3 regions of the Mesorhizobium sp. M0500 genome follow, and region 2 is predicted to be linked to each of the others. Evidence: predicted binding sites of a transcription regulator. Region 2 holds the regulator's gene; each other region holds the start of a gene.

Region 1 (10,053 bases), on a different contig from region 2:
CAAATTCGCGGTCCTGTTCGGCACCATCAGCGTTCTGTTGGTTGCGGTCAGCGCCGCTCTTGCCACCGGGGATTGGTGGCCCTACGCCTGGATTGCCGCCGACCTGATGCTTTTCACCGTCCGCGTTCTGCTGATGCGGGAATGCGAGCAGGCCCGCAGGCGCGGCTCGAAAGGGCCGCTGGCGGGCCTGATGGCAGCCAGCGGCGTCTGGTCGGTCGTTTTCGGCCTCGGCTGCTATGGCTGTGTTGCCAGCGGGAATATGGCGCTTTCCGTACTTGCCGCCTTGAATGTCGCAGGCGTCGTCGGCGTGGTGTCGTCACGCAATGCGGCGACCCCGCGCTTCGCCATATTCGTCATGTTGGCCGTAAGCCTGCCTTACGTGGTCGGTGCATTGTTTTCTGCGGCGCCCGGAATGCCGATCGTCGGAATTCAAACGCCGTTCTATGTGGCCGGCGTCATCATCGTGCTGCTTCAGAACCACGCAATCAATGCCCGCATGATCCGCGCCGAACTGGACAATCGCGACCTGGCCATCAAGGACGCGCTGACCGGCCTGCCAAACCGCATCTTCCTGCAGGAGAAATTGCGCGACATGTGCCGCGACCTTGCGGCGCCGGCCGCCAATGGCGGCAAGCCGTTTGCAGTGCTCAGCATGGATCTCGACGGTTTCAAACAGGTCAACGACCGTTTTGGCCACGCCGTCGGCGACGTGCTGCTGCGCAAGGTGGCCGAACGATTGAAGCGCGGCTTCCGTCCGGGGGACGTGGTCTTCCGTATCGGCGGAGACGAATTCGTCATTCTTTTGCCCGCAACCTCGGAGATCGAGGCCACCTACCTGGCAAAGCGGGCCATCGAAAAGGTCTCGGTCCCCTTCGACCTCGGGGTCGGCTCCGCCATCCATGTCGGCTTGAGCGTCGGCAGCGCATGCGCACCCGCCGACGGAGGCGATCCGGAAATCCTGCTCACCTGTTCCGACCATGCGCTCTACGAGGCCAAGCGCACCGGCAAGGGCCGTTACTGGGCGCCTGTGCGGGCTACGATCTGACGGTCGCGACAACGGCTTCCGGCGTCTGGCAGGGCGATCCGCGCCTCTTCTGCTCGGCCGCGCGCACCAGTGCCGTAACATGCTTCAGCAACGGCGCCGGCGTGCCGGCCTTTTCGGCCAAACGCAGGACCGCGCCTTGCAGTTCGCCGATCTCCGTCGGCCGGCGGCGCTGAAGGTCATCCCACATCGACGAACGCGCGGCAGGGTCGATGGCAAGCATCCGCCGCGCCAAGAACTTGAACAGCCAGTCGGGCAGGCGAAGCACTTTCGGCAGCAGCGCGGGACGCAGGCCGGCGATGCGAGCGGGTTCGATGCCCGTCGCCATCATTGCCGCCAATGCTTCGTCGATCTGGCCGGCCAGGATCAGCCGCCAGCGGCGATCGGCAAGCTCTGCCGCCAGCGGCAGGCCGGAAAGCGCCACCAGCGCGTTGTTGAGGTTGAGCAGCAGCTTGCCCCATAGCACCGCTTCGATGTCACCATGCGTGGCAACGGCAAAGCCCTCAACGTCAAGCAGTTCGTCAAGGCCTGTCGGACCCTGTTCGATCATCACCTTGCCGCCGCTGGCGCGGTGCAGACGAAGCGGCAATTCGCCCTCCGCCGATTGGACCACGTTGAACGGCACCATGCCCGCGAGCACCCGCCGGGCGGCGAGATGGGCTCGCAACTTATCGGCATTGTCGACGCCGTTCTGCAGACTGAGTACCACCGCATCCGGTCGGGCATGGGCCGCAATAAGCCCGGCCATGTCCTGCGTCGCGCCGCTCTTGACCGTTAGCAGGATGACATCGGCACCGGGGAATGCCGCGGCCGGATCGGCGGTGACCGACAATGCCTCCGGCTTGACGGATCGGTCGCGGCCATCACGGTCGGTGATGCGCAATCCACCTTTTTGCAGCGCCTTCTCGATGCGAGGCCGCGCCAGCAGAACCACCTTTCGTCCGGCAAGTATCAGGCAGCCGCCGGCGTAGCATCCGATACTGCCGGCACCGGCGATTACGATCGTCCTGCCATGCGTGATCATGCGATGGCCCTGTCCTGGTCGAGAGGCCTGGCCGCAACTATACGGCATGAAAACCATAATGTCGGCGGCATGGCTGGCCCTTATGTCTGGCCGTGACAGGCCTTGCGCTTTCGACTATCGCTTTTGCCCATGACGCTGCCTACCGATCCGACCAGAAATCTGGCTGCTCTCATCCGCTGCGCTTCCGTGACGCCCGCCGAAGGCGGTGCGCTGAGCGCGCTGGAAGAAATGTTGAAGCCGCTCGGCTTTGCCGTCGAGCGCCCGGTGTTTTCCGAATCCGGCACACCTGACATAGAGAACCTTTACGCGCGGCGTTCCGGCAACGGCCCGCATCTGATGTTTGCCGGCCATACCGATGTCGTGCCGGTGGGCGATGAAACAGCCTGGACGCACCCGCCCTTTGCCGCCGACATCGCCAATGGCGAGATGTTCGGCCGCGGCGCCGTCGACATGAAGGGCGGCATTGCTTGTTTCGTCGCGGCGGTAGGGCGACATATTGCGCAGAAGGGCGGCCCGAAGGGTTCGGTCTCGCTGCTGATAACCGGCGACGAGGAAGGGCCGGCGATCAACGGCACGACGAAACTGCTCGAATGGGCGGCTGTCAAGGGTGAGAAATGGCATGCTGCGATCGTCGGCGAGCCGACCAATCCCGACGCGCTCGGCGATATGATCAAGATCGGCCGGCGCGGCTCGCTCTCCGGCACGGTCGTCGTCAACGGCCGCCAGGGACACGCCGCCTATCCGCAGCTAGCCGACAATCCCGTGCGCGGCCTGGTGACGCTGGTCGACGCCTTGCTTGACCCCGTCTTCGACAACGGAACAAGGGATTTCCAGCCGACCAATCTTGAGGTCACCTCCATCGATGTTGGCAACCCTGCCACCAACGTCATCCCAGCGAAGGCGGCGGCTACCTTCAATATTCGCTTCAACGACACATGGACCGTCGAGACGATCCAAGCCGAGATCCACAACCGCCTCGACCGGGCGGCGAAACGCAAGAAATACCGCGCCGGCAAGAAGACGCCGGTCGACTACGAGATCGTCTGGCGCGACGGGCCGAGCCATGTTTTCCTGACACGCGACGACAGGTTGATCGAGACGCTTGGCGGCTCGATCATGGCGGTGACCGGCAGAGAGCCGGCGCTCTCCACCTCCGGCGGCACCTCCGATGCCCGCTTCATCAAGGATTATTGTCCGGTGGTCGAATTCGGCCTTGTCGGCAAGACCATGCACATGGTCGACGAACGCGTGGCGATTGCCGACCTCGAGACGCTGACGCAGATTTATCTGCGCTTCGTTGAAGACTGGTTTGCGCAGGACATATCCTAGTGATGCTTTCAGCGGATGAAACCTACGCTTCGCTTGCCGGTGCCTGGCGGCTGATGCTCGGCAAGGCCGACGGATTTCGCCTGCTCGACCTTTCGGCGGACGGTTTCTGGAACTCCTTTTTTGCCATCGTCGTCGCGGCGCCGGCACTGATCGTCGGCTGGGTCGGTATTGCCAACGAGATCGGCGATCCCAACGCATTCGTCGGCCGTTTCAGCATGTTGATCCGCCTGGCCACCGTCGATATCGGCGCCTGGGTGCTGCCGCTCATAGGCCTCGCCCTGGTGGCGCCGCGGGTCGGCGTCGGCGGCCGTTTCGTCCATTATGTCGTGGCCAGCAATTGGGCCTCGGCGATCATCGCCTGGATGATGCTGCCATCGGCGTTGATCCGGCTTTTCCTGACGTCGGCCAACGAAGTCTCCGGACTCGTGTCGCTGCTGTTGTTCGCGCTGTCGATGGTCTTGACCTGGCGGATGACCAACGTTGCGATCGGCAGGGGTGCGGCCGCCGGCAGCGCCGTTTTTGCCGGCATGTTCGTGGCGTCGCTGATCGTCCTGTTCGGCCTGCAGGCGCTGCTCGGGATCAGCGTTCCGGATCAGCCAGGCGTCGGATAATCGACGCCGACGAGAAACAGCCCGTCGGGCGGCGCCACCTGACCGCAGGCGGCACGGTCGCGCGCCTCAAGCGCCGCCTTGAGGTCGGCAACAGTCCAGCCGCCTTCGCCGACACGTTTGAGCGAGCCGACCATCGAGCGCACCTGGTTGTGCAGGAATGACCGCGCCGAAGCGCGGACCTCAATGAAATCGCCCGCCCGGCTGACATCCAGCCGGTCGAGCGTGCGGACGGGGCTGGTGGCTTGGCACTGGGTCGAGCGGAAGGTGGTGAAATCATGCCGGCCAAGCAGCACCTTTGCCGCCTCGTGCATGGCACCGGCATCGAGCTGCTTCGGTACCCACCAGATCTTGCCCTTGTCGAGCGCCGCCGGCGCGCGGCGATTGACGATGCGGTAGAGGTAATGGCGGCCGATCGCCGAGAAACGCGCATCGAAGCCATCCGGCACGACGGCGGCCTTCAGGATGGCGATGCGCACCTTGGCCGCTTGCAGATGCGCGTTGACTGCGTCGCGCACCTTGTCGCCGGGCCATGCCTTGATCAGATCGACATGCGCCACCTGAGCGGTCGCATGGACGCCGGCATCGGTGCGGCCGGCGGCGCGCAGCGAAACCTGCTGACCACAGAACTTCTCGATCGCCTGCTCGATCGCCTGCTGCACCGATGGCTGGTTGGCCTGGCGCTGCCAGCCGGCGAAGAGACTGCCGTCATATTCGATGTCGAGGCGAAAACGCGGCATTCCCGGATCGAGGCGAAATCAGGCGGCAAGGGCTGAGCCGAAGGCCGAGGCGTAGACCAGCCTGCCGGTCTCCGGCGCCTCGCCCCAGGCAAGCGCCTGCAGGGCTTCGCCCTGATAGTCGCTGTCGAATTTCGCGGCACGGGCACGGCTGTAGCCGAAACGCCCATAATAGGCCGGATCGCCGAGCACCACGGCGAGCGTCTCGCCGGCAGCTTTCAGGCGGATATGAGCCTCGCGTACCAGGGCACCGCCGATGCCGGTGCCGTGGAACGACGGCTCGACCGCTAGAGGCGCCAGCGCCACCGCCGGGAAACTCTTGCCGCCATTCTGCACGAAGAGCCGTGAAAACAGGATATGGCCGACCACTTGCCCGTCTTCGTCCGCCACCAGTTCGACGACGGCATCACCGCCGGTGACCAGCGCGTCGACCAATCCGGCCTCCGTCTGCTGGCCGAACGCGTGTTCTTCGACAAGGCGGATCGCCTCGCGGTCCCGCGGCGTCGCCGCGCGTATGGACATCATGCTCATGACAATTTCATTCCTTTTTCGAGCTTGGCCCCGCGCAGAAACTCCTGCGCGGCAATGGGCCTTGCGCCCGCACGTTGAACTTCGACCAGCCTGATCGCGCCTGACCCGCAGGCGACCGTCAGACGGTCATCGAGAATTCCTCCCGGTTCGCCGGCGCCTTGCGAGAGCGTCGAGCGAAGCAGTTTCAGCCGTTCCACGCGGCCGCCGATTTCGGCCTCGCACCATGCACCGGGAAAGGGCGACAGGCCGCGAATCTGGTTGTGCACGTCGCCGGCAGGTCGCAGCCAGTCTATGCGAGTCTCCGATTTATCGATTTTCTTGGCGTAGGTCACCCCCACCTCCGCCTGTGTGGTAAATGTCAGCGTATTCCGCTCCAGCCGTTCGAGCGCTTGCACGATCAGCGCAGCACCGAGGACCATCAGCCGGTCGTGCAGATCGCCGGCCGTCATGTCGGGTCCAATGGGACATTTTTCAACCATTGCCACCGGCCCGGTGTCGAGGCCTTCCTCCATCCGCATCACCATAATGCCCGTTTCGGTATCGCCGGCCATGATGGCGCGCTGGATAGGGGCAGCGCCGCGCCAGCGCGGCAACAGCGATGCGTGACCGTTGAGGCAACCGAGCCGCGGCGCCTCGAGAATGGGTTTGGGTAGAAGCAATCCGTAGGCGACGACCACGGCGACGTCGGCGCGCAAGGCGCGGAACGCCTCCTGCTCCGCCTCGCTCTTCAGCGACACCGGCGACCGCACCTCGATGCCAAGCCGCTCCGCCTCGCGCTGCACCGGCGACGGCGTCAGTTCGAGCCCGCGCCGGCCGCCGGCGCGCGGCGGCTGCGTGTAGACGGCCGTCAACCCGTGCCCGGCCCCGGCAATCGCCCGCAGCGTCGGCACGGAGAATTCAGGCGTACCCATGAAGATGACACGCAGGGGCATTTCGTCGACGCCTACCCCACCATCTTGCCCGGCGCCTTGTCCCTGGCGAGCTTCTTGAATTTCTTGACCACCATGTCGCGCTTCAGCTTGGAGATGTGATCGATGAACAGCACGCCGTTGAGGTGGTCGATTTCATGCTGCAGGCAGGTCGCCATCAGCCCCTCGGCCTCGATCTCCTGCAGCTTGCCGTCGCGGTCGAGAAACTTCACCCGCACCGCCGCCGGACGCTCGACCTCGGCATAGTAATCCGGGATCGACAGGCAGCCTTCCTCGTAGACCGAACGCTGGTCGGAGCTTTCGAGGATTTCGGGATTGATGAAGACGTGCGGTGCCGGCGTCTCGTCCTCCTTGGCCAGGTCGATCACCAGCATGCGCAAGGGTTCGCCAACCTGGATCGCCGCGAGGCCGATACCGGGCGCGTCATACATGGTGTCCAGCATGTCGCCGGCCAGTTTGCGCAGATCGCCGTCGACACGCTCGACCGGTTTTGAAACCTGGCGCAGGACGGGATCGGGGAGGATGATAAGCGGCTTGATCGACATGGCGTCTCACCTAAGACCTCGCAGGAAAAGCGTCAACCGGGGCGCCTTCGGGTCGTTCACGTTTTGATCTGTGCCGGCAGACCGAATCATCTATGCTGTCGACATGAACGATCTGGCCACCATCCTGTCCGAACCTGTCGCCCGCCTCGGCGCCACCACGATCACGCTCGGCCAAGCCCTGGGTTTCGGCGCAATGCTGTTCCTCGGCCTGTTCGTGGCGCTCGTCGTTGCGCTCTGGCGATCGGCCAAGGCGCGTGCAGTGGCGGCCGCCGAAGCCGCCGACCACGCCCGCGACGCCGAGGTGCGGATGGCTGGTATCTTGGCAAGCCAGGCGGAAATGCAGGGCCGCATGGGCGCCATCGCCGAAGTGTTCGGGGCGCGCCAGGCGGAACTGACACAGTCGATCGGCCAGCGTCTCGATGCCATGACCGGCCGCCTGGGCCAGACCATGACCGAGCAGACGAGATCGACGCATGAGAGCCTCGCCAAGCTGCAGGAACGGCTGGCGGTCATCGATATCGCGCAAGGCAACATCCAGTCGCTGGCCGGCCAGGTCGTGCAATTGCAGGCGATCCTTTCCAACAAGCAGACGCGCGGCGCCTTCGGCCAGTCGCGCATGGAAGCCATCGTCGCCGACGGATTGCCGCACGGCGCCTATGAATTCCAGGCGACCTTGTCGAATGGCAGCCGGCCCGACTGCCTGGTGAAGATGCCGAACGGCGCACCGTCGCTTGCCATCGACGCAAAGTTTCCGCTCGAGGCGTGGAATGCCATCCGTGCCGCCGAAGGCGCCGACCTGCAGAAGTCCGCTGCACAGGCTTTCCGCCGCGACATCGAGGTGCATGTCCGGGATATTTCCGAAAAATACCTGATCCAGGGCGAGACGCAGGACACCGCCTTCATGTTCGTGCCCTCAGAATCGGTGTTCGCCGAAATCCATGAGAATTTCGAGGCCGTTGTCCAAAAGGCGCATCGATCGCGGATCGTCATCGTCTCGCCATCGCTTTTGATGCTGTCGATCCAGGTCATCCAGGCAATCCTCAAGGATGCCCGCATGCGCGAGCAGGCACACCTGATCCAGGGCGAGGTTATCCGGCTGATGGAAGACGTCTCCCGGCTCGACGAGCGGGTGCGCAAATTGCAGACGCATTTCGGCCAATCGGCCAAGGATATCGACGACATTCTGGTCTCGACATCGAAGGTGACCAGGCGCGGACAAAAGATCGAGGCGCTGGAGTTTGGCGTGCAGCCGGCGGAGGACACCGCTGGTTCGAATGGCAGCGGAGCAAAAGCGGAAAGCAGCCCGCGCGTCGCCGATTCGAAAACCGGGCAGTTGAGGCTAAGGGTCGTCGAAGGCGACGATTGAGAGCTACGCCGGAACCGGAGGCTTCGCCCGGGTCTGGCGCTACTGCTCCTCGATGATGGTTGTGCCTTCGAATTCCGGCAGCCAATGCAGCGCCGAGCGGTGCCAGATCTGCTTTCTCGGCACCAGTTGCTCGCGCTGCCGTGCCGTGCCGACCCTGATACCGTAAACCTTCGGTCCCTCGCCCGCCGACGTGGCGTAGAGATGCGAGCCGCACTCACCGCAAAATGCCTGGGCGCGCTTGGCGCCGCTCGAACCGGTCTTGATGTAGATCTTCGGCGTGCCCTTGGTGATCCTGTAATTGTCCTCGGACGCCGGCACGGTGACGCGAAAGGCCGTTCCGGTTAGCTTCTGACAATCGATGCAGTGACAAATGGTGGTCTTTTCCGGATCGACTTCGGCCTCGTAAGTGATAGCGCCACAATGACACGCGCCGTCGATTTTCATCTTCGTTCCTCCTGGAGCTTTTGCCCGCAATCATAACCGGGACTGCCCGATGGCGCAGCCATTTTCCTCAGGCCGGTTCCCCTCCGGACGCCGCCAAGGCCTTGCTCCGGCGTTCCCAGGTGCCGGTGGTCTGCGGCTTGACGAACAGCCGCGTCACCTCCGGCATCTCCGCTTTCAGCCGCGTCTCGAGGCGCTCGACACAGGTCTCTATCTCCGGCGCCGACAAATGATCCTCGAACTCGATGCTCAAAGCGGCGACGATCTCCTGCGGACCCATATGCAGCGTCAGCACGCCATTTGCCCGTTGCACCGCCGGGTCCTGCTGGACGATGGCCAGCACCTCTGTTTGCACCTCGGGCGAGGCCGGCTCGCCGAGCAGCAGGCTCTTGCTTTCGCGCGCCAGGAAGATCGCGGTCCCGCCCAGGATGAGCGCGATGCCGATCGACGCGGCGCCGTCGAGCTTCGGCATGTCCAGCAGTTCCGCCGCCGATATCCCGGCGAAGGCGACAACGAGGCCGAGAAGTGCCGCGCTGTCCTCGAAGAGTACGGTGTAGACACTCGGATCCTTGCTGAGCTGCACCGCCTCAAGCCAGCCGTGGCTGCCTTTTTGGTGGCGGAATTCCTTCAGCGCCACCAGCCAAGAGGTGCCTTCGAAGAGAAAGGAAAGGCCAAGGACAGCGTAGTTCACCTTGGCGTTGGCGATCGGCTCCGGCGCCATGATGTGCGTCACGCCTTCGTAGAACGATATGCCGGCACCCAGTGCAAAGACGAGGAGCGCGACGATGAAGCTCCAGAAGTACAGCTCGCGGCCATGGCCGAGCGGATGCGTGCGGTCGGCCGGCCGGGAGGCACGGTGCATGCCGTAAAGCAGCAGGCTGCCATTGCCGGTATCGACGAGCGAGTGGACGCCTTCCGAGAGCATTGCCGAGCTGCCCGTGAACAAGGCAGCGGCAAATTTGGTCAGTGCGATCGCAAGATTTCCGGCGAGCGCCGCATAGATCACTTTTTTCGACCCGCCATGCGCCGCCATGGTGTGCTGCCTTGGTTGATGCACCGAGATTGGCGGAGCGCCCGCCCACGCTCCACAGCTCTCACAACGCCCGAAGTGCCCAGTTGTTCACAAGGTCAGTTGTTAAAAAGGGCGGCGCGGGGCTATTCGACGACCTCGTCCGTCCAGACCTTGAAGCCAGCCAGCGCGCCCGGCCCAAAAATGTGGGTCAGCGGCACATCGGCGGCATCGCGTCCGGAGGCAATCAGGATGCGGCCGATGCGCGGCGCGTTATTGCGCGGGTCGAACGCGTGCCAGCGGCCGCCGAGATAGACCTCCATCCAAGCGGCGAAATCCATGTCCGACCACGGCTTTGGCAGGCCGATATCACTGATATAGCCGGTGCAGTAGCGGGTCGGAATGTTCAGGGCGCGGCAGAAGGCAACAGCGAGGTGAGCAAAGTCGCGGCATACACCACTCTGCTCGCGATAGGCCTCGGCGGCGGTGCGC
Region 2 (10,053 bases):
CGCCATCATCGCCACCGGCGACGAATTGCTGCCGCCGGGCAGCGATCTTGGCCCCGACCAGATCATCTCCTCCAACGCCTATGGTGTCGCCGCTGCCGCACAGTCGGTCGGTGCGCGCGCGCTCGACCTTGGCATCGCGCCGGACCGCAGGGAGGCGATCGCTGCGCTGGTTGAAAAGGCCGTGAAGGCTGGCGCGAACGTCATCGTCACGCTGGGCGGTGCCTCGGTCGGTGACCACGACTTCGTGCATGACGTGCTGACCGGGCAAGGCATGACGCTCGATTTCTGGAAGATCGCCATGCGGCCGGGCAAGCCACTGATGTTCGGGCGGCTGGGAGACATTCGCTGCATCGGCCTGCCCGGCAATCCGGTGGCAAGCCTGGTCTGCACTCAGCTCTTCCTGAAGCCGCTGCTGGCGCGGCTCGGCGGCCGCGCCTTTCAGCAGGATATACGTCGGGCACGGCTCGGTGCCGCCATGCCGGCCAACGATCTCAGGCAAGATTATGTGCGGGCTGTTGTCATAGATGACGCCGGTACGCTCGTGGCGACGCCGTTCGGCATCCAGGACTCCTCGATGCTGAAAATGCTGGCCGATGCCAACGGGCTGATCGTTCGCGCGCCGTTCGCGCCTGCCGCAGCGGCGGGCTCCCCCTGCGACGTGCTGATGCTACGCTGAACCTGCCTCACTCCGAGATCAAGGTCCGGGTCAGCGGATGGTCTGGATCGGCCAAACCGTCGATGATGTTGAAATGATGCCGGTCAGGCTCGACGACCGAGCTGGTCGCGGTACCCAGGCCGATCCAGATGTTGGCCAGCAACGCGCTCTGACGCAGGAATTCGGCGCGCTCGCCGCCGCCGGCCCAGCAGGTCAGGCGGGCCTTGTCCATCGGGCGCAGCAGCACCGGGCTTTCGGCCTGCGCCTCGGCCTCATCGATCGCGATCGTCTTGTTCATGCCGGTGCGCATGATCGGGCGCAAATCATGCACCCCCGAGATCGACACCACGTGACGAACGCGCCGGACGACTTCGGGCGCCAGCGGCGTCGTCGCCGTAACCATCCGGCTAACAAGATGGCCGCCGGCCGAGTGCCCGGTCAGCATCAGCGGCCCTGGGACCATCGCCGCCGCCTTGCCGATCGCCGCGCCGACTTCCTTGACGATGCCGCCAATGCGTATCTGCGGACAGAGCGTGTAGGACGGCATCGCCACCGCATAGCCGCGATCAACAGGGCCAGCGGCAAGATGCGACCAGAAATTCTTGTCGAATTCCATCCAGTAGCCGCCATGAACGAACACCACGAGTCCCTTGGGCTTGATGGCCGGCAGGAAAAGATCGAGCCGGTTGCGTGGGTTGTCGCCATAGGCCATGTCGAGCCGCGCCCTGCCCTCGGTCGAAAGCACGTCGCGGAAAACCCGCGCGGGCTCGATCCAGGCCGCCGGCCAGCGATCGCTGCCGGCTATGTTGGCGCCGTTGGCATAGGCGTTGTCCCAATCGGCAATGTGACGTTCGAACACCCTGCGCCCTCCCTGGCAATATGGCCTTGCAACGTAGCCGTGAGCATCGCGCGGCACGTCGTCGCCAGCCTCACGATTCCAGCTCTCGCATCAATCTCAAGTGACAGCTGCTTTGATGGCGAAGCGCGCATCCTTCCACGCACCGGTGCGCAGGATATCCTCAAGCACTTTGACGGCCTGCCAGACATCGGCATAGCCGACATAGAGCGGGGTGAAGCCGAAGCGCATGGTCGATGGCGCGCGAAAATCGCCGATCACGCCACGTTCGATCAGCGCGCGCATGACCTGGTAGCCATGCTCATGCATGAATGAAATCTGGCTGCCGCGTTTTTCCCCATCGCGCGTGCTTTCGAGCGTGAGCCCGTAAGTGCCGCACTTTGCCTCGACAAGCTCGATGAACAGATCCGCCAGCGCGATGCTCTTCTTGCGCACCGCCGTCATGTCGACATCGTTCCAGATGTCGAGCGCGCCCTTCAGCGTGCGCATCGACAGGACCGGCTGGGTGCCGCACAGAAACCGGCGGATGCCGGTGCCGGCCGCATAGCCTGGCTCGAAGGCGAAGGGCCGTGCATGGCCCCACCAGCCGGTGAGCGGCTGCTGGATGTCGGAAAGATGCCGCTCAGCCGCATAGATGAAGGCAGGCGCGCCCGGGCCGCCATTCAGATATTTGTAGGTGCAGCCAACGGCAAAATCGGCGTTTGCCTTGTCGAGCTCGACTGGCATCGCGCCGGCGGTGTGGCAGAGATCCCAGACGATCATCGCCCCGGCTTCCTGAGCCCTGCGCGTCAGCGTCGGCATGTCGCGCAGTTCGCCCGACTTGTAGTTGACGTGGTTGACCAGCACCACGGCGGTGCGTTCGTCGATCAGCTCTTCGATGGTCGGCGCGTCGACCCCCGAGAGGCGCAGCAGCGTATCTTTTCGCGTCGAAACCACACCCTCGGCCATGTAGAGGTCCGTCGGAAAACTATCGCCCTCGGCGACGATGACCTGCCGCTCCGGTCGCATGGCCATGGCGGCGTGCAGCAGCTTGTAGATGTTGACTGATGTCGTGTCGCAGACCACCGTCTGGCCGGCCGCGGCACCGATCAGGCGCCCGAGCTGGTCGCCAAGTTCAAGCGGCATGTTGAACCAGCCGGCCGTGTTCCATGCGCGGATGAGATCATGCGACCATTCTTCGGGTCGCGGCCTTGTGCAGTTCATCGAAAGCGGCACGTGAAGCAGCTCCTAGCGAATTGCCGTCAAGATAGATCACTCCTTGCGGCAACACAAAGCGGTCGCGCATCGCGCGCAGCGGATCCGCGGCATCCATCGCTTTTATGGCCACGAGATCGGGAATTCCTGTCATGATTTGTCTGCTCCCCCAAGATCCAACGCAACGCAGGACACGCATCGACTGTTCTTCCATTACCTGGTTATGCGCAGCAAGGCTCCACCGGCGAGAAGCAGCCTGACCAGGCGGTGGAAACTTAACCGCGAGGTTGGCGTTTTGAGTTCGTTTCGTTCACGGTGCATTGACCAAACCGCACAGTCGATAGGGGTTCACTTCCGTGCCCTTTGCCGACCGACGGCCGATGCCAGTGCCGCCTTCTAGGAGGCCAGAAGGGCGCAAACGAAAGCAGAATCAAGGCGATGAGGCTCGCGGCGGTGAAAATGCGGTACGCCGGTAGGGGACGTCGTTTGTTTCCCGAGCCTTAACGCATTCATTAAACTTTAAACAGTTGCGGAACACAACTGGAACAGATAGTGTTTGTTCTGGGTTTGTTTTTCTGATTCTGTTGGGGGTCGCTATGCTGACACGCAAACAACACGAACTGCTTATGTTCATCCACGAAAGGTTGAAGGAAAGCGGTATCCCGCCTTCATTCGACGAGATGAAGGAAGCGCTCGACCTGGCTTCCAAATCCGGAATCCACCGGCTGATTACGGCGCTGGAGGAGCGCGGCTTCATTCGCCGTTTGCCCAATCGGGCCCGTGCGCTGGAGGTGCTGCGCCTGCCTGACTCGATCGCCCCCGGCCTCAATGCGGCACGCAAGTTCTCGCCGAGTGTCATCCAGGGCAGTCTTGGGCAAGGCGGTTCTCGGCAAGGCAAGCCGTCATCGTCGCGCGTGCCCGCAGCCGGAAATGACGACGATGTCGTCGCCGCCGTTTCGATCCCGGTGATGGGCCGCATCGCCGCTGGTGTGCCGATCGATGCCATCCAGCACCAGACGCATTCGATTTCGGTTCCGCCGGATATGATCATGGGCGGCGAGCACTATGCGCTCGAGGTCAAAGGCGATTCGATGATCGAGGCCGGCATTTTCGACGGCGACACGGTGATCATCCGCAATGCCGATACGGCGAGCCCCGGTGAGATCGTGGTGGCACTGGTCGACGAGGAGGAAGCGACGCTGAAGCGGTTCCGCCGCAAGGGCGCCTCGATCGCCCTGGAAGCCGCCAATCCGGCCTACGAGACGCGCATCTTCGGACCAGACAGGGTCAAGGTGCAGGGCAAGCTCGTCGGACTGATCCGCCGCTACTGAGCTCCGCCCTTGGCGCCGGCTTTGGGGTTGTCGGCCCTGCGGTATGGCGGCAGGCCCCGTGCCGCGCGTGAAAATTTCCGCTGCACGTGCCAGGGCCGGTATGATTTTTCGACGGCAAAGCGGATCTCGGCGCGCGTTGCCGCTTGTGGATCGAAATAGACGGCGGCACTTCCCGCGCGCGCCAGTTGCCGTTTGGTGACGACGAGGACCAGCCGGTCGTAGTAGCAGGGGTTATGGGCGGTGGCGTCGTCGATGACGATCAAGCTGGCAAAGGCGCAGGCTGGCCGCGCAATATCGCGGTCCTTGGCTTGCGCGATGATCGCGCCGGATGGATGCCTGGCAAGGCAGAGGCCGTCCGTGCAAATGAACGGCATGCCCGGCGGTAGGTCGGCCGGATCGGCAATGTCGAATTGCGGGTCGTTCTTTCCAGGTGTTTCCGGCGCGACGATAGCCTCTGATGTGAGCGCGCGTTTCCAGTTGTCGATGGTGAACTCATTCGGGCGTGCCCGGTTGACCGCGAGTTCACCGCTGCCGATCGGCAGCGCGACCAGCCGTGCGTCCTCCGAGACCAATACGTCGGGTATGCGTGTCTGCGTTGTCGTCAGCAAGCCGGCGAGCGCAAAAGGAAGTGCCGCCAGCCGCAACCAGGTCGTCGCCATGCTGGCAATGACGAGGGCGATCGTCACCAGAAGGACGGATCTCAGCGAAATCAGCCCGACCGCATCGATCGGCGAGCGCTCCGAGATCCACCCGGACAGGGCGATCATCGCCGTCAGCCCCTTGCCCATGACATAGAGGAAAGGGCCATCCGCACCGAACGGCATCGCCAGCGCGCTGAGAACGGCGAAGGGCATGACGACCAGTGAGACGATGGGCATGATGGCCAGATTGGCGAACAGGCTGAGCGGCGCCACGCGCTGGAAATGCCATATGGCGAAAAGCGCCGTGGCGCTCCCTGCAATGATCGAGGTCATGGCCAGACCGCACATGCCCAGCAGGACCTTTCGAGTGGCAAAGCGTAGCGGCGACCGCCGCGGCGGCGGCGTGGTGGCCCTGCCGGCGCGGTAATCGGACCAGCCTGCATAGGCGCCGACAAGGGCCGCCGTCGCGGCGAAGGACATCTGGAAACTCGGACCGACCACCTCGTGCGGCGACACCAGGATGACCGCGATGGCCGAGATCGCCAGGTTGCGCATGGTGAGCGCGGCCCGGTCGAACAGCACGGCGATAAGCATCACCGCCAGCATGATGAAGCTGCGTTCGGCTGCCACGACAATGCCCGAAAAGACGAGGTAGGCCGCAATCGAAAAAAGCGCGGCGGCCGCGGCATATTTCTTGACCGGCCGTCGCGATGAGAAATCGGGAAACAGCGCAAAGGCACCCCGCAGCAGCGCCATGATGGTGCCGGCGACCAACGCCATATGCAGCCCCGAGATGGAGATGATGTGGTAGATGCCGGTGCGCCGCATCGCTTCGTTGATCTCCTCGGGAATGCCGGCGCGCACGCCGACGATCAGCGCAGCAGCAATCTCGCCCTCGGCACCGCCGATGCGGCTGCGGATATGGTCGGCGATGGATTCGCGCGCGTCTTCGATCGCGGAAGAAAGCTGCGCGGCAAGCGGCATGCTGCCCGACGACACGACTTTCGGATTGCCGAGAAAAAAGCCGCTGCCGCCGATACCGGCGAAATAGCTGTCGAAGGAGAAATCATAGCTGTCGGGCCGCACCGGGCCGGTCGGCGGCAGCAGCCGCACATAGCCGGTGATCTCGGAACCGGCGGTCAGCTCAGCCGGTATCTTCATCGCCGAAACGCGGACCCGTTCCGGCATGTAGCGCAGTGTCGGCCTGGCGGTTGAGATCACATCGATTGTCAGCCTGATGCGGCCGCTCGCCATGGGCTCGTACGATACGACGCGACCCGTCAGCCGCGTCGAGATTTCGGAACCGAGCATATGCGTTCCGACACGCCATGTCTCGAACTTGGCGGCAAGTACGCCAAGCGCGCAGAGCAGTGCCACCATGAAGCACAGGCGCGTCCTGGGCCATGACCGCGAGACGACGGCACAAAGGGCCGCGAGGAGCGCGATTGCGATCGGCTGTGGAAAGGCCGGCTCCACCGACAGCCCGAAATATACGACCACCCCGCATGCGAGGAACACCGGCACCAGCAGGAAGGCGATGCCGCGGTCGAGTTCCAGACCGGCTGCCGTGGTTACGCTGTTGCGGATACGGGACGGTGACGGGAGGCGGAAACGCCTGGGCAGGCGTACGATGGGCTCGCCCGCGGGCACGAGAACCGTTGCTGGGTCGCTGGCCGGCAGCGACGGAGCATCGAAGCGCGGAGCGGGTAGCAATGCCGGTGCCGGCAGGACAGGCGGGGGAGCGGCAAACAGCAAGCGTTCGCTGACGCCGCTGCCAACGTCCTCGCCCTCGCCCGCACCACGGCCTCGCACAGCCATCGGGTCTGCCCCTTGCGCCCTCGACCTCCTATGCTACATGAACGCGCAACGCGCGAAAGTCCGCAAACCCACTTCCTTCGCCCGCCTGAGAGTTCCATGCCCGATAAGGTCGTCACCCGTTTTGCCCCCTCGCCCACCGGCTATCTGCACATTGGCGGCGCGCGCACGGCGCTGTTCAACTGGCTGTATGCCAAGCACACAGGCGGCACGATGCTGCTGCGCATCGAGGACACCGACCGCGAGCGCTCCACCGATGCGGCGACGGCAGCCATTCTCGACGGACTTTCCTGGCTCGGACTCACCTGGGACGGCGCACCTGTCTCGCAGTTCGAGCGCGCGCCGCGCCATCGCGAGGTGGCCGAGGAGCTGGTGCGCTCGGGCAAGGCCTATTACTGCTACGCGACGCCGGCGGAGCTGGAGGCGATGCGCGAGGCAGCGCGAGCCAAGGGGCTGCCGCCCCGCTATGATGGGCGCTGGCGCGACCGCGACCCGTCGGAGGCGCCGCCCGGCGCCAAGGGGGCGATCCGCATCAAGGCGCCGACAGACGGCGAGACGGTGGTGCATGACCGCGTCCAGGGCGACGTGCGCTTTCCCAACAAGGATCTCGACGATTTCATTATTCTGCGCTCGGACGGCAATCCCACCTACATGCATGCCGTCGTCGTCGACGATCACGACATGGGCATCACCCACATCATCCGCGGCGACGATCATTTGACCAACGCCGCACGCCAGACCGTAATCTATCAGGCCATGGGCTGGGAGGTGCCGTCGATGTCGCATATCCCGCTGATCCACGGTGCCGACGGCGCCAAGCTGTCGAAGCGGCACGGTGCGCTTGGCGTCGAAGCCTATCGGGCCATGGGCTACCTGCCGGAGGCGCTGCTCAACTATCTGGCGAGGCTTGGCTGGAGCCACGGCGACGATGAGATCATGTCGATCGCCGACATGATTACATGGTTCGACATTGGCGACGTCAACAAGGGCGCCGCCCGTTTCGACTTCGCCAAGCTCGAGGCACTTAACGGCGTGCATATGCGCCGGATGAACGACGCGGCGCTGCTCGACATCTTCATCGCCACTCTGCCCTATCTTGAAGGCGGCCCAGCAATCGCCGCGCGCCTCGACGACAGACGCAGGGCGCAACTGCTTGCCGCTTTGCCGGGCCTGAAGGAGCGCGCCAAGACGCTGGTCGAACTTGCTGAAGGGGCTGCATTCCTTTTCGTCGAGCGGCCGGCGCCGGTCGACGAGAAGGCGGCGGCGCTGCTCAGCGGTGAGGCGCGCGCGATCCTGCGGGGCGCTCATGCGGCACTAGCCACGGTTTCGGAGTGGTCTGCCGCCTCAGCCGAAGCCGCGATCCGCGACTATGCGCAGGCCGCCGGCCATAAACTCGGCGCCGTGGCCCAACCTTTGCGCGCCGCGCTCACCGGCAAAAGTACCTCGCCAGGTGTCTTCGATGTGCTGGCCGTGCTTGGCCGCGAGGAAAGCCTGGCGCGGATCGCTGATCAAATCGATTAGCAAACTGGCCCAAGAAGATTGGCATTGAAAGGTGTGTTTCGCAGTGCAACATTGGGTCTTGGCCTAATCTGCCGCGCAGATTCAATTGCGGGCGCAAATGTGCGTATTCCGATGCTTTTGACGTGTTGGGTTCAGATATTTTGCCTTTGCCGGCCTGAGGAAACAAAAAGGAGTTTGCTATGACCGAACCTGCGACAAAAATGGAATTTGGCGGCAAAACCCAGGCATCGACGGCCAAGCTGGAACTCGGCGGCAAAATCCATGAATTCAAGATACGAAGTGGTTCGGTAGGACCTGACGTTATCGACATCGGTTCGCTCTACAACACCGCCGGCGTCTTTACCTACGATCCCGGTTTTACGTCGACTGCGAGCTGCGAATCGGAAATCACCTTCATCGATGGCGATGCCGGCATTCTTTTGCACCGCGGCTACCCGATCGACCAATTGGCCGAGCACGGCGACTTCCTCGAAGTCTGCTATCTCTTGCTCTATGGTGAACTCCCGACCAAGGCGCAGAAGGACGATTTCGACTACCGGGTGACGCGCCACACCATGGTGCATGAGCAGATGTCGCGCTTTTTCACCGGCTTCCGCCGTGATGCGCATCCGATGGCGGTGATGTGCGGCGTGGTCGGCGCGCTGTCGGCCTTCTATCACGATTCCACCGATATCTCGGACCCCTATCAACGCATGGTCGCGTCAATGCGGCTGATCGCCAAGATGCCGACGATCGCGGCGATGGCCTATAAATACCACATCGGCCAGCCATTCATTTACCCGAAGAACGAGCTGAATTTCGCAGCCAATTTCCTGCATATGTGCTTCGCCGTGCCTTGCGAGGAATACAAGATCAATCCGGTGCTGGCGCGCGCGATGGAGCGCATCTTCATCCTGCACGCCGATCACGAACAGAACGCCTCGACTTCGACCGTCCGCCTGGCCGGCTCGTCGGGCGCCAATCCTTTTGCCTGTATCGCTGCCGGCATCGCCTGCCTGTGGGGTCCCGCACATGGCGGCGCCAACGAGGCAGCCCTGAACATGCTGGGCGAGATCGGTCATGTCGATCACATCCCGGAATTCATTGCGCGCGCCAAGGATAAGAACGATCCGTTCCGATTGATGGGATTTGGCCACCGCGTTTACAAGAATTACGATCCGCGCGCCAAGATCATGCAGAAGACCGCGCACGAGGTCCTGGGCGAGCTCGGCATCAAGGACGATCCACTGCTCGACATCGCCATGGAGCTGGAAAGGATCGCACTGACCGATTCCTATTTCATCGAGAAGAAGCTCTATCCGAACGTCGATTTCTATTCCGGCATCACGCTGAAGGCGCTGGGCTTTCCCACCACCATGTTCACCGTGCTGTTCGCGGTCGCCCGCACCGTCGGCTGGATCGCGCAGTGGAAGGAGATGATCGAGGACCCGCACCAGAAGATCGGTCGCCCGCGCCAGCTCTATACCGGCGCGCCGGAACGGGACTACGTGCCAATCGCGAAGCGGTGAATGGTGAATGGTGAATGGTGAATGGTGAATGGTGAATGGGAGTAGCGAAGCGTCGCTCCCTGTCCATAGAAACCACTATTCACAATTCACTATTCGCAATTCACTCACTTCCTCACCATCCCCATCACCAACCCCGCGGCAATCTCGCCTGACGGCTTGGCGGTTGCCATACGCCCGGCAATGTCGGCAAAACCATGCTTCTGCCAGGTGCGGTAGGCGGTATCGGAGAACAGCGCCTCCAGCTGCCGCGCCAGATAATGCGGCCGCACATATTGATTGTAGTGTTCCGGCACAACCGGCCGGTCGGCAATGAGATTGGGCAAGGCTGCGCTCCATACTTTGATCAGCGGCTGCGCCATGCGCATGACCGGATCGAGCCGGTAGCAGGAGATCATCGGCACACCCGCCAGTGCCAGTTCCAGCGATACCGTCCCCGACGCGATCAGCGCCGCATCCGCCTTGCCGAAGGCCTGCCATTTGCGTTCGGCATCAAGGATGATCTCCGGCTTCTCGTCCCAGCTCGCGACCGAGG
Region 3 (10,053 bases), on a different contig from region 2:
CCGAAAGGCCGGCGATCTTCTTCCAGTACGAGGCCGCCTCGTCGTCGGTGTGGTAGACGGTGACCAGCAGCTTGTCCTTCTTCAGCCCGAACTCCCTGGTGATCAGGTTCCAGGCAAGCTCTATGGCCCGCTCCTTGAAATAGTCGCCGAAGGAGAAATTGCCGAGCATCTCGAAGAAGGTCAGGTGGCGCGCGGTGTAGCCGACATTGTCGAGGTCGTTGTGCTTGCCGCCGGCGCGAACACTCTTCTGGGCAGTCGTGGCGCGCGAATACGGCCGCTTCTCCAGACCGGTGAAAACGTTCTTGAACTGCACCATGCCGGCATTGGTGAACATCAGCGTCGGGTCGTTGCGCGGCACCAGCGGGCTTGACGCGACGACCTCGTGACCTTCCTTGCGAAAATAGTCGAGAAATGCCGACCGGATCTCGTTGACGCCACTCATGAATACTGCCTTTTCGAGAGAACCGCCGGCTGCCGGCGGAAAATAGACATGGCCTTTTAGCGGTCGCACCGCAGCCTGTCCAGAAACACCAAATGGGCTCAAATCCCGGCTTTCACCAGCGCCTTGAAATGCGTCTGCCTCGCCGTCAAACGCGAACCGCCGGCCCTGGGCCGGCGGTTCGAAACGCATCGATTACGCAAACTCAAAATCAAAACATCAAATCGAAACCTGGCTGAGGCTCAGCGAGGCGTCGCCTGCCCTACATCACCCCGGCGTCGTCCTCGAAACCGTCGTCGCTGCTTTCGGAGCCGCCGTTCTCAAGGAATTTCTCAGCGATCAGCCCGGCATTCTGCCGTAGCGCCAGCTCGATCTCGCGCGCCGTGTCGGGATTGTCGCGCAGGAACAGTTTTGCGTTTTCGCGGCCCTGGCCAAGACGCTGCGAATTGTAGGAGAACCAGGCGCCCGACTTTTCGACCACGCCCGCCTTGACGCCGAGATCGACCAGCTCGCCGGTCTTGGAGACGCCCTCGCCATACATGATGTCGAACTCGACCACCTTGAAGGGCGGCGCCAGCTTGTTCTTGACGACCTTGACGCGGGTCTGGTTGCCGACGACCTCGTCGCGATCCTTGACCGAGCCGATGCGGCGGATGTCGAGGCGGACCGAGGCATAGAATTTCAACGCATTGCCGCCGGTCGTCGTCTCGGGCGAACCGAACATGACGCCGATCTTCATGCGGATCTGGTTGATGAAGATGACCATGGTGTTGGAGCGCGAGATCGAGGCGGTGAGCTTGCGCAGTGCCTGGCTCATCAGGCGGGCCTGCAGGCCGGGCAGCGAATCGCCCATCTCGCCTTCGATTTCCGCCCGCGGCGTCAACGCCGCCACCGAATCGACCACCAGCACGTCGATGGCGCCGGAGCGCACCAGCGTGTCGCAGATCTCCAGCGCCTGCTCGCCGGTATCGGGCTGCGAGATCAAAAGGTTTTCGAGATCGACGCCGAGCTTGCGGGCATAGACCGGGTCGAGCGCGTGCTCGGCATCGACGAAGGCGCAGATGCCGCCCTTCTTCTGGGCTTCGGCCACCGTGTGCAGCGCCAGCGTCGTCTTGCCCGAGCTTTCCGGCCCGTAGATCTCGACGATGCGGCCGCGCGGCAGACCGCCGACGCCAAGCGCGATGTCCAGCCCAAGCGAGCCGGTCGGCACCGTTTCGATCTCGACGACCTGCTCGTTCGCGCCGAGCCGCATGATCGAGCCCTTGCCGAAGGCACGCTCGATTTGCGACAGCGCCGCATCCAGAGCCTTTGATTTGTCCACCGCTTTGTCCTCTACAAGCCGCAAAGAATTCTGAGCCATGATACATCACCCCGTGGTCGTCAATGGAGGCCGGACAATCCCGCAATCCTTAAAAGAATGTACCTCATTTGTTCTCATTTGTCAATGAGCACCAAGGGTTTGAAAAATAACGCATATCCCTATTTGTTCTATTTTTGTTTCGCAATTATTGCTTCCGATGTGTCTCGCCTCGCATGCGGCGCCGTTGCCGTCACCAACCGAATCGGACCCGCGATTGCAGGGTTCCGCCCGGCGACCTAGTCTCCCCCGGGCAACAGCTAAAGGGCATTTTGACGGCATGATCAAATCCCCGACGATCCTGGCCGTGGGCGGCGCCTATATCGAGCGGCGCGGCCGGGTTGCCGGCGCCTTCGTGCCGGCCGCTTCCAACCCCGGCACGATGCGCGAGCATGTCGGCGGTGCCGTCTTCAACGCCTTGCGCTGTGCGGTGCGACGCGGCGCCTCGGCCTCGCTGCTTTCGGTGCGCGGCGGCGATGCCCTTGGCGACACGGTTTTACGCGCCGTCACCGAGGCCGGCATTGCCGACCTGTCGGCGGTGTTCCTCGACCGAGCAACGCCAAGCCATACGATGCTGATCGATAGCGACGGCGGGCTGATCGCCGGCCTTGCCGACATGGTGCTCTACGAGCTGGCGCTTCCCAAGCAGATCCGCCGCGCCAAGGTGCGGGAAGCGATCGGTTCGGCCGACGCGGTGCTGTGCGACGCCAACCTGCCGTCGACCGCGCTGGGGCGGCTGGCGGCACTCGCCGCCGACAAGCCGGTGTTTGCGCTTGCGGTCTCGCCCAATAAGGCGGCGCGGCTGATGCCGGTGCTCGACCGTCTGGCGCTGGCCTTCATGAACCGGCAGGAGGCCGGCGTGCTCGCCGACGTCGGCATCGATGCTGACGATCAAGGCATCGTCGACGGCCTAATACGCGCCGGGCTGAAAAGCGGCGTGATCACCGCCGGCGACGAACCAGTGCTCGGTTTCGACGAATTGAGCGCGTTCTCGATCTCGCCACCGCCGCTACAAAAGCGGACCGATACTGCCGGCGCCGGCGACGCATTGGCAGGCGCCACGATCGCTGCCCTGCTGCGCGGCCTGACGCTACGCGCGGCACTGCGCGAAGGCATTGCCGCAGCTATGCTCGTCGTCGAGAGTGCCGCCTTCACCAGCGCTGGCTTTGCCGAAGCGCTGGCGCTCGTGCCCGAGGCGCGGGACCTGGCATGAAGTGCGGCCCGGAATTGCCGAAGCATGACGCAGCCTATTTGCCGGCGCGCCGTCCTGCCTCGTAGGCGCGGCGTGCCCAGATCGCCATCTCGTCGGGATCGTCGAAGGCGCTGTCGGGAACGCTCCAATAGGGCATCGACACGAGCTTGCCGTGGCGCGAGCCGGTATAGGTCCATTGCCGGCAGCCGGCCGCTTCGAAATCCGGGGCGCTTTCGGCGTCGGCCTTCAGCATCAATTCGCCACGGATGACGATGGCGACGATGACGCCGTCGAAATAGATGCCCTTGCCGCCGAACAGCTTGCGGATGCTGACCGGGCCGAGGCCTTCGAAAAGCTCTTCTATGCGCTCGTTGTCCATGCGGCGATCATGTCACCCGGATTTCCCCTTGTCATCGACGCAACCGGCACCATCCTGACAAGTTCAGAATCAATTTCGTCGGAGTTTTTCATGCCGCTTCTGCTCAAAGGGTCCTGCCGGTGCAATGCCGTGCGTTTCGAGGTGGAAAGCCACACGCCGGTGCCGTTCATGCTGTGCTACTGCTCGATCTGCCGCAAGCAGCAGGGCGGCGGCGGTTTTGCCATCAATCTCGGCGCCGATTACGAAACGCTGAAAATCCAGGGCAAGCGCCATCTCGGCGTCTACCGCGCCGAGATCGAGGACGACGAGCACCCGCAACGCGAGACCTCGACGGGCGAGCGGAACTTCTGCACGAAATGCGGGACGGCACTCTGGCTCTACGATCCGACCTGGCCGGAGCTGGTGCATCCGTTTGCCTCGGCGATCGACACAGACCTGCCGAAACCGCCGGAGAAGGTGCATCTGATGCTGAAATACAAGGCGAACTGGGTCGAGCCCGACATCGGCAAGGGTGACAAGGTGTTCGACGTCTACCCGGAGGAGTCGATCGCAGACTGGCACAAGCGAACGGGGATGTGGGTGGATTAGCTTCGGCAGTCCCCCTCATCCGGCCCTTCGGGCCACCTTCTCCCCGCTGGGGAGAAGAGACTGGCTCAACCGTTCGCGACCTCTTCTCCCCTCGGGGAGAAGGTGGCCGCGAAGCGGCCGGATGAGGGGGTCTCGCGAAATCCTACTAAGGAAAAGAAAATTCTCAGGCCGAAGCGCGTGCTTCGGCCAGTGCCTTCAGATCAGCCGGCTTCAATTCGACCGATTCGCCGCAGCCGCAGGCCGAGCTCTGGTTCGGATTGCGGAAGGTGAAGCCGGTGCGCAGCGTCGTCTGCTCGAAATCCATCTCGGTGCCGAACAGGAAAAGGGCCGCCTCCGGCGCGACATAGACATGGGCGCCGTCACGCTCGATATGGTCGTCCTTGGTATTGGGTTCGGTCACCAGATCGACCGTATATTCCATGCCGGCGCAGCCGCCCTTCTTGATGCCAAGGCGAATGCCATGCGCATTCTCACGGGTCGCAACGATCTCGCGAACCCGGTCGGCGGCCTTTTCGGTCATCGTGATGACGGCGAAGCGTCCCATGTTTTCCTTCTCCATGCGCGCAGGTTCAAGGCCTGCCGAATGATTCCTCACCTAAAATGGTGAAGTTTTGTACCCGGCGCAAGTGCGCCAGCCTCTGGCTGGTCGGATGCTAGTACCACCCAACCGCCACCTGCGCCTCTTCCGACATGCGGTCGGGCGACCAGGGCGGGTCGAAGGTCATGTTGACCTCGACGCCGGAGACGCCTTCGACGGCGCCGACGGCGTTTTCGACCCAGCCCGGCATTTCGCCAGCCACCGGGCAGCCCGGCGCGGTCAGCGTCATGTCGATCTTGACCGAGCGGTCGTCCTCGATGTCGATCTTGTAGACCAGGCCGAGCTCATAGATGTCGGCCGGGATTTCCGGGTCATAGACCGTCTTCAGCGCCGAGACGATGTCGTCGGTCAGCCGCGCCAGTTCGTCGGCGGGAATCGTTGACCCGGAAACCGCCGCATTGGTGGTCATATCCAGTGCCGTGCTTTCGGCGGTGTGGCTGGCATCATCCATGATCGTCACCCGAAGAACTTTCGCGCCTTTTCCAGCGCATCGGCCAAAGCATCGACTTCAGCCCTGGTATTATACATGCCGAACGATGCCCTGCATGTGGATGTTACGCCGAAGCGTTTCAACAGCGGCTGGGCGCAATGGGTGCCGGCGCGCACCGCCACGCCCTGCCGGTCGATGACCATCGACACGTCATGCGCGTGGATGCCCTGCAGCTCGAACGAGATGATGGCGCCCTTGCCGGGCGCATCGCCGAAGATGCGCAGCGAGTTGATGGCGCGCAGTTTTTGATGCGCATAATCCTTCAGATCGGCCTCGTGCGCGGCGATGCGCTCGCGGCCGATGTTTTCCATGTATTCGAGCGCGGCACCCAGCCCGATCGCCTGGACGATCGGCGGCGTGCCGGCCTCGAAACGGTGCGGCGGATCGTTGTAGGTGACGATGTCTTGCGTCACCTCCTCGATCATCTCGCCGCCGCCCATGAACGGGCGCATGCGCTCCAGAATATCCTTCTTGCCGTAGAGCACGCCGATGCCCGACGGGCCATAAACCTTGTGGCCGGTGAAGACGAAGAAATCGCAGTCGAGGTCCTGCACGTCGATCGGCATATGCACGGCGCTCTGGCTGCCGTCGACCAGCACCGGAATGCCGCGGGCATGCGCGATGCGCACAATCTCCTTGATCGGCGTCACCGTGCCCAGCGCATTCGACATATGCGTGATAGCGACGAGCCTGGTGCGGTCGGTCAGCCGCTTTTCGAATTCCTCGATGTGGAAGACGCCGAGATCGTCGACCGGCACCCAGACCAGCTTGGCGCCTTGCCGCTCGCGGATGAAATGCCACGGCACGATGTTGGAATGATGCTCCATGATCGAGAGCACGATCTCGTCGCCTTCGCCGATGTTCGGCATGCCGAAACCATAGGCGACCGTGTTGATCGCCGCCGTGGTGTTCGAGGTGAAGACGATGTTGTCGGTGCTCGGCGCATTGAGGAAACGGCGAACCGTCTCGCGAGCCTTCTCATAGGCGTCGGTCGCGGCATTCGACAGGAAATGCAGGCCGCGATGGACGTTGGCATATTCCTGGGAATAGGCGTGCTGGATGGCGTCGAGCACCGCCTGTGGCTTCTGCGCCGAGGCGCCATTGTCGAGATAGACCAGCGGTTTGCCGTAGACTTGCCGCGACAGGATCGGGAAGTCGCGGCGGATCGCCTCGACGTCGTAGGGGATGTTTTCGACTTTCTGGTCCATCACAAGCTCTCTCGAGGCACCGCCTCATTCCGTCCAGCACCCCTCATCCGACCGAGCTTCGCTCGGCCACCTTCTCCCACAAGGGGAGAAGGAAGAGCGCCTCTCCTTCTCCCCTTGTGGGAGAAGGTGGCGCCGAAGGCGACGGATGAGGGGTGTTGGCACCAACCCCTCAGTCACCTCTACCCGTGCGTCAAAAACCAATCGTCGAGTCTCGCTTCAAGCGCCTCGACGATGGCCTCGTCGTCCAGTTCCTCGATCACCTCGGCGACGAAGGCCTTGACCAGCAGGCCGCGCGCGGTCTTCTCGTCGACGCCGCGCGCCATCAGGTAAAACAGATGGCTGTGGTCGATCTCGGTGACGGTCGCGCCATGGCCGCAGACGACGTCGTCGGCGAAGATTTCGAGCTCCGGCTTGGTCGAGAACTCGCCGTCGTCCGACAACAGCAGCGTGTTGCAGGCCATCTTGGCGTTGGTCTTCTGCGCATATTGGTGGACATTGATGCGGCCTTGGAAGACGCCGCGCGCGCTGCCGGTCACCACATTGCGGATGACTTCCGTCGAGGCTGTGTGCGGCACGGCGTGGTCGAGCACCATGGTGACGTCGGTATGGGTGTCGCCGGCGAGCAGATTGATGCCGCGCAGGGTGAATTCGGCGCCCTCGCCGGTCGTCTTCACAACGACCTCCTGGCGCACCAGCTTGCCGCCGGCATTCATGACGAACAGCGTCAGTTTCGAATTCTTACCGAGATGCGCCTTGAACTGGGCGAGATGCGTCGCCGTATCCGGCTGCTCCTGCACGACCAGCCATGTCACTTCGGCGCCCTCGCCAAGCACAAGCTGGCTGACCGAGCTGACCAGTGCCGCCCCCTCGCCCGCCTGGCGTTCGACGATAACAGCGTTGGCGCGGGCACCGACGCGGACGGCCAAGCGTACATGCGTCTGTCCACCGGCCTGCAAATTCTGCATTTCGACCGGCTTGTCCAGTTGGGCACCGTCGGCGATGTCGACGAAATAGCCGTCGGCGACAAAGGCGGTGTTGAGCGCGCCGATGGCATCGTCGCTGCCATAGGAATCCAGCCCCGGGGCGATGCTGCCGTCGGTCAGCTTCTCCGATAGGCGCTGTACCGTGACGCCCTCGACAACAGCCCATTTCGCGCTCGAAACGCCGTTCAGCACCGGTAAAACGCTGGAGCCTTCGACGATCGGCGCAATGGCTTTCGCGACCGCTGCCGGATCGAAGTCCGGCACCGAAGTCAGCAGCCGGCGCAGGTCCGTATAATGCCAGGATTCGACGCGCCGCGTCGGCAGGCCGCCCTTGATCGCCTCGATGGCGTCGTCGCGCTTCAGCATCACCGCGCCGTCGCCGGGCAGCAGCGACAGCCGCTCGCCAAAGGCGTCGATCAGCGCCGTTTCGGCCAATGTTCGCTGGGGTGTCGTGTGCATATTCATCAGTATCGCCTTATTTGGCTTGCCTTCCGGGCCTGCTGGCATCTCACGCGGCTTGCCCGATCACGCCGGCATAGCCATTGGCCTCGAGGTCGAGCGCCAGCGACTTGTCGCCCGACTTGATCACCTGACCCCTGTAGAGCACGTGCACCGTATCCGGCACGATGTATTGGAGCAGGCGCTGGTAATGGGTGATGACGACGATGGCCCGGTCCGGCGAGCGCAGCGTGTTCACGCCGTCCGCGACGATCTTCAGCGCGTCGATATCGAGACCGGAATCGGTCTCGTCGAGCACGCAGAGCTTTGGCTCGAGCAGCTTCATCTGCAGGATCTCGGCACGCTTCTTCTCGCCGCCGGAGAAGCCGACATTGAGCGGCCGCTTCAGCATCGCCATGTCCATGTTGAGCGAGGCCGCCGCTTCCTTCACGCGCTTGAGAAATTCCGGGATCTTCAGCGGTTCCTGGCCGCGCGCCTTGCGCTGCTCGTTCATCGCCACTTTCAGGAATTCCATCGTCGCCACGCCCGGTATCTCCATCGGATACTGGAAGGCGAGAAAGATGCCGGCGGTGGCGCGCTCGGCCGGATCCATTTCGAGGATCGACTGGCCGTTGTAGAGGATATCGCCCTCGGTGACCTCATAATCCTCGCGCCCGGCAAGGATATAGGACAGCGTCGATTTTCCCGAGCCGTTCGGCCCCATGATGGCGGCGACCTCACCGGCCTTCACCGAAAGATTCAGGCCGCGAATGATCTCGGTGCCGTCGTCGACGATACGGGCATGGAGGTTTCTGATTTCAAGCATTCTCTTGCTCTATCGTTCCGTTAACTACATATCGCCGAGCTAGGGCAACGGCGACGTCGCTTTCAAGTTCAGGTGCCAAGTCAAATCGCATACTTCCGTCCTCGACGGCGTCGGCGGGATTCGGCCACCTGGTGATTTCAAAAATCTCAGGGCCGTAGACGGTGATCATCAACTCCGTGCCGTCTTCGCGCCCAGCGCTAATTCGGTTGGCTTCGACTTCGATCCTGACGACAACTTTCCTTTCGGCAGCAAAGCTTCGAAGGTAGTTCCCGAGCGACGTTGCCAATTCTCCGCAAATCTGCTCATCGAGGTCGGCCCGATAGTTGTCGGCTAGCTCACCAGAATGCCTGTCAAACTGGTGAACGCGTGCGACCAACGGCGGACCGTCCTCTGCCTCATCGTCACTCACCCAACGCTCCCCTCGAGGCTGATCCCGATCAGTTTCTGCGCCTCGACCGCGAACTCCATCGGCAGTTGCTGGATGACGTCCTTGACGAAGCCGTTGACGATCAGCGCGATCGCCTCTTCTTCCGGAATGCCGCGCTGCATGACATAGAACTTCTGGTCCTCGGAAATCTTCGAGGTGGTGGCCTCGTGCTCGAACTGCGCGGTCGAATTCTTGGCTTCCATGTAGGGCACGGTGTGTGCGCCGCACTGATCGCCGATCAGCAGGGAATCGCAATTGGTGAAGTTGCGGGCGTTGGTCGCCTTGCGGTGCGCCGAGACCTGGCCGCGATAGGTGTTCTGCGAGAAGCCGGCGGCAATGCCCTTGGAGATGATGCGGCTCGACGTGTTCCTGCCGAGATGGATCATCTTGGTGCCGCTGTCGACCTGCTGATAACCGTTCGACACGGCAATCGAATAGAACTCGCCGCTGGAATCGTCGCCGCGCAGGATGCAGCTCGGATATTTCCAGGTGATGGCCGAACCGGTCTCGACCTGCGTCCACGAAATCTTCGAGCGATGGCCGCGGCAGTCGCCGCGCTTGGTGACGAAATTGTAGATGCCGCCCTTGCCTTCGGCGTCGCCGGGATACCAGTTCTGCACCGTCGAATATTTGATCTCGGCATCGTCGAGCGCGATCAGCTCGACCACCGCGGCATGAAGCTGATTCTCGTCGCGCTGCGGCGCCGTGCAGCCTTCGAGATAGGAGACGTAAGCCCCCTCCTCGGCGATGATCAGCGTGCGCTCGAACTGGCCGGTGTTCTTCTCGTTCATGCGGAAATAGGTCGACAGTTCCATCGGGCAGCGCACGCCCTTGGGCACGAAGACGAACGAACCGTCGGTGAACACGGCCGAATTCAGCGTTGCGTAGAAATTGTCGGAGGTCGGCACGACAGAACCGAGATATTTCTTCACCAGTTCCGGATGCTCGCGGATGGCTTCCGAGATCGAGCAGAAGATGACGCCGGCCTGCGCCAGTTCCTTCTTGAAAGTGGTGACGACAGAGACGGAATCGAACACCGCATCGACGGCGACGCGGCCCGACTTGTAGACGTTGTCGCTGGCTTCCTCGAGCTCCGACGCATCGGTCTTCTGCACGCCGGCGAGGATT

The links. The regulator LexA, encoded in region 2, represses DNA repair genes until DNA is damaged. The targets are predictions, from matches to a motif close to TGTTCNNNNTGTGTTCNG.
Region 1: the regulator LexA is predicted to act here: its motif matches at 6,799-6,816, upstream of NKI70_RS13105 (DNA recombination protein RmuC).
Region 3: the regulator LexA is predicted to act here: its motif matches at 1,924-1,941, upstream of recA (recombinase RecA).

What each region holds. Positions count from the first base shown of each region.
Region 1 is NZ_JAMYRB010000005.1:337,979-348,031, forward strand. Features, by position in the region: gene NKI70_RS13065 (GGDEF domain-containing protein) at 1-1,045, shown strand, start outside; gene NKI70_RS13070 (2-dehydropantoate 2-reductase) at 1,035-2,066, opposite strand; gene dapE (succinyl-diaminopimelate desuccinylase) at 2,196-3,395, shown strand; gene NKI70_RS13080 (hypothetical protein) at 3,398-4,006, shown strand; gene truA (tRNA pseudouridine(38-40) synthase TruA) at 3,988-4,743, opposite strand; gene NKI70_RS13090 (GNAT family N-acetyltransferase) at 4,762-5,271, opposite strand; gene fmt (methionyl-tRNA formyltransferase) at 5,268-6,197, opposite strand; gene def (peptide deformylase) at 6,215-6,745, opposite strand; gene NKI70_RS13105 (DNA recombination protein RmuC) at 6,849-8,111, shown strand; gene NKI70_RS13110 (GFA family protein) at 8,151-8,555, opposite strand; gene NKI70_RS13115 (cation diffusion facilitator family transporter) at 8,623-9,585, opposite strand; gene NKI70_RS13120 (transglutaminase-like domain-containing protein) at 9,708-10,053, opposite strand, start outside.
Region 2 is NZ_JAMYRB010000009.1:11,161-21,213, reverse strand. Features, by position in the region: gene NKI70_RS17955 (molybdopterin molybdotransferase MoeA) at 1-676, shown strand, start outside; gene NKI70_RS17950 (hormone-sensitive lipase) at 684-1,514, opposite strand; partial or broken gene kynU (kynureninase) at 1,611-2,859, opposite strand; gene lexA (transcriptional repressor LexA) at 3,302-4,036, shown strand; gene NKI70_RS17935 (ComEC/Rec2 family competence protein) at 4,030-6,495, opposite strand; gene gltX (glutamate--tRNA ligase) at 6,592-8,013, shown strand; gene gltA (citrate synthase) at 8,193-9,521, shown strand; gene lpxB (lipid-A-disaccharide synthase) at 9,626-10,053, opposite strand, start outside.
Region 3 is NZ_JAMYRB010000007.1:150,515-160,567, forward strand. Features, by position in the region: gene alaS (alanine--tRNA ligase) at 1-442, opposite strand, end outside; gene recA (recombinase RecA) at 702-1,799, opposite strand; gene NKI70_RS15760 (PfkB family carbohydrate kinase) at 2,077-3,009, shown strand; gene NKI70_RS15765 (TfoX/Sxy family protein) at 3,044-3,367, opposite strand; gene NKI70_RS15770 (GFA family protein) at 3,458-3,955, shown strand; gene sufA (Fe-S cluster assembly scaffold SufA) at 4,119-4,499, opposite strand; gene NKI70_RS15780 (SUF system Fe-S cluster assembly protein) at 4,609-5,004, opposite strand; gene NKI70_RS15785 (cysteine desulfurase) at 5,010-6,251, opposite strand; gene sufD (Fe-S cluster assembly protein SufD) at 6,431-7,699, opposite strand; gene sufC (Fe-S cluster assembly ATPase SufC) at 7,743-8,498, opposite strand; gene NKI70_RS15800 (hypothetical protein) at 8,491-8,907, opposite strand; gene sufB (Fe-S cluster assembly protein SufB) at 8,904-10,053, opposite strand, start outside.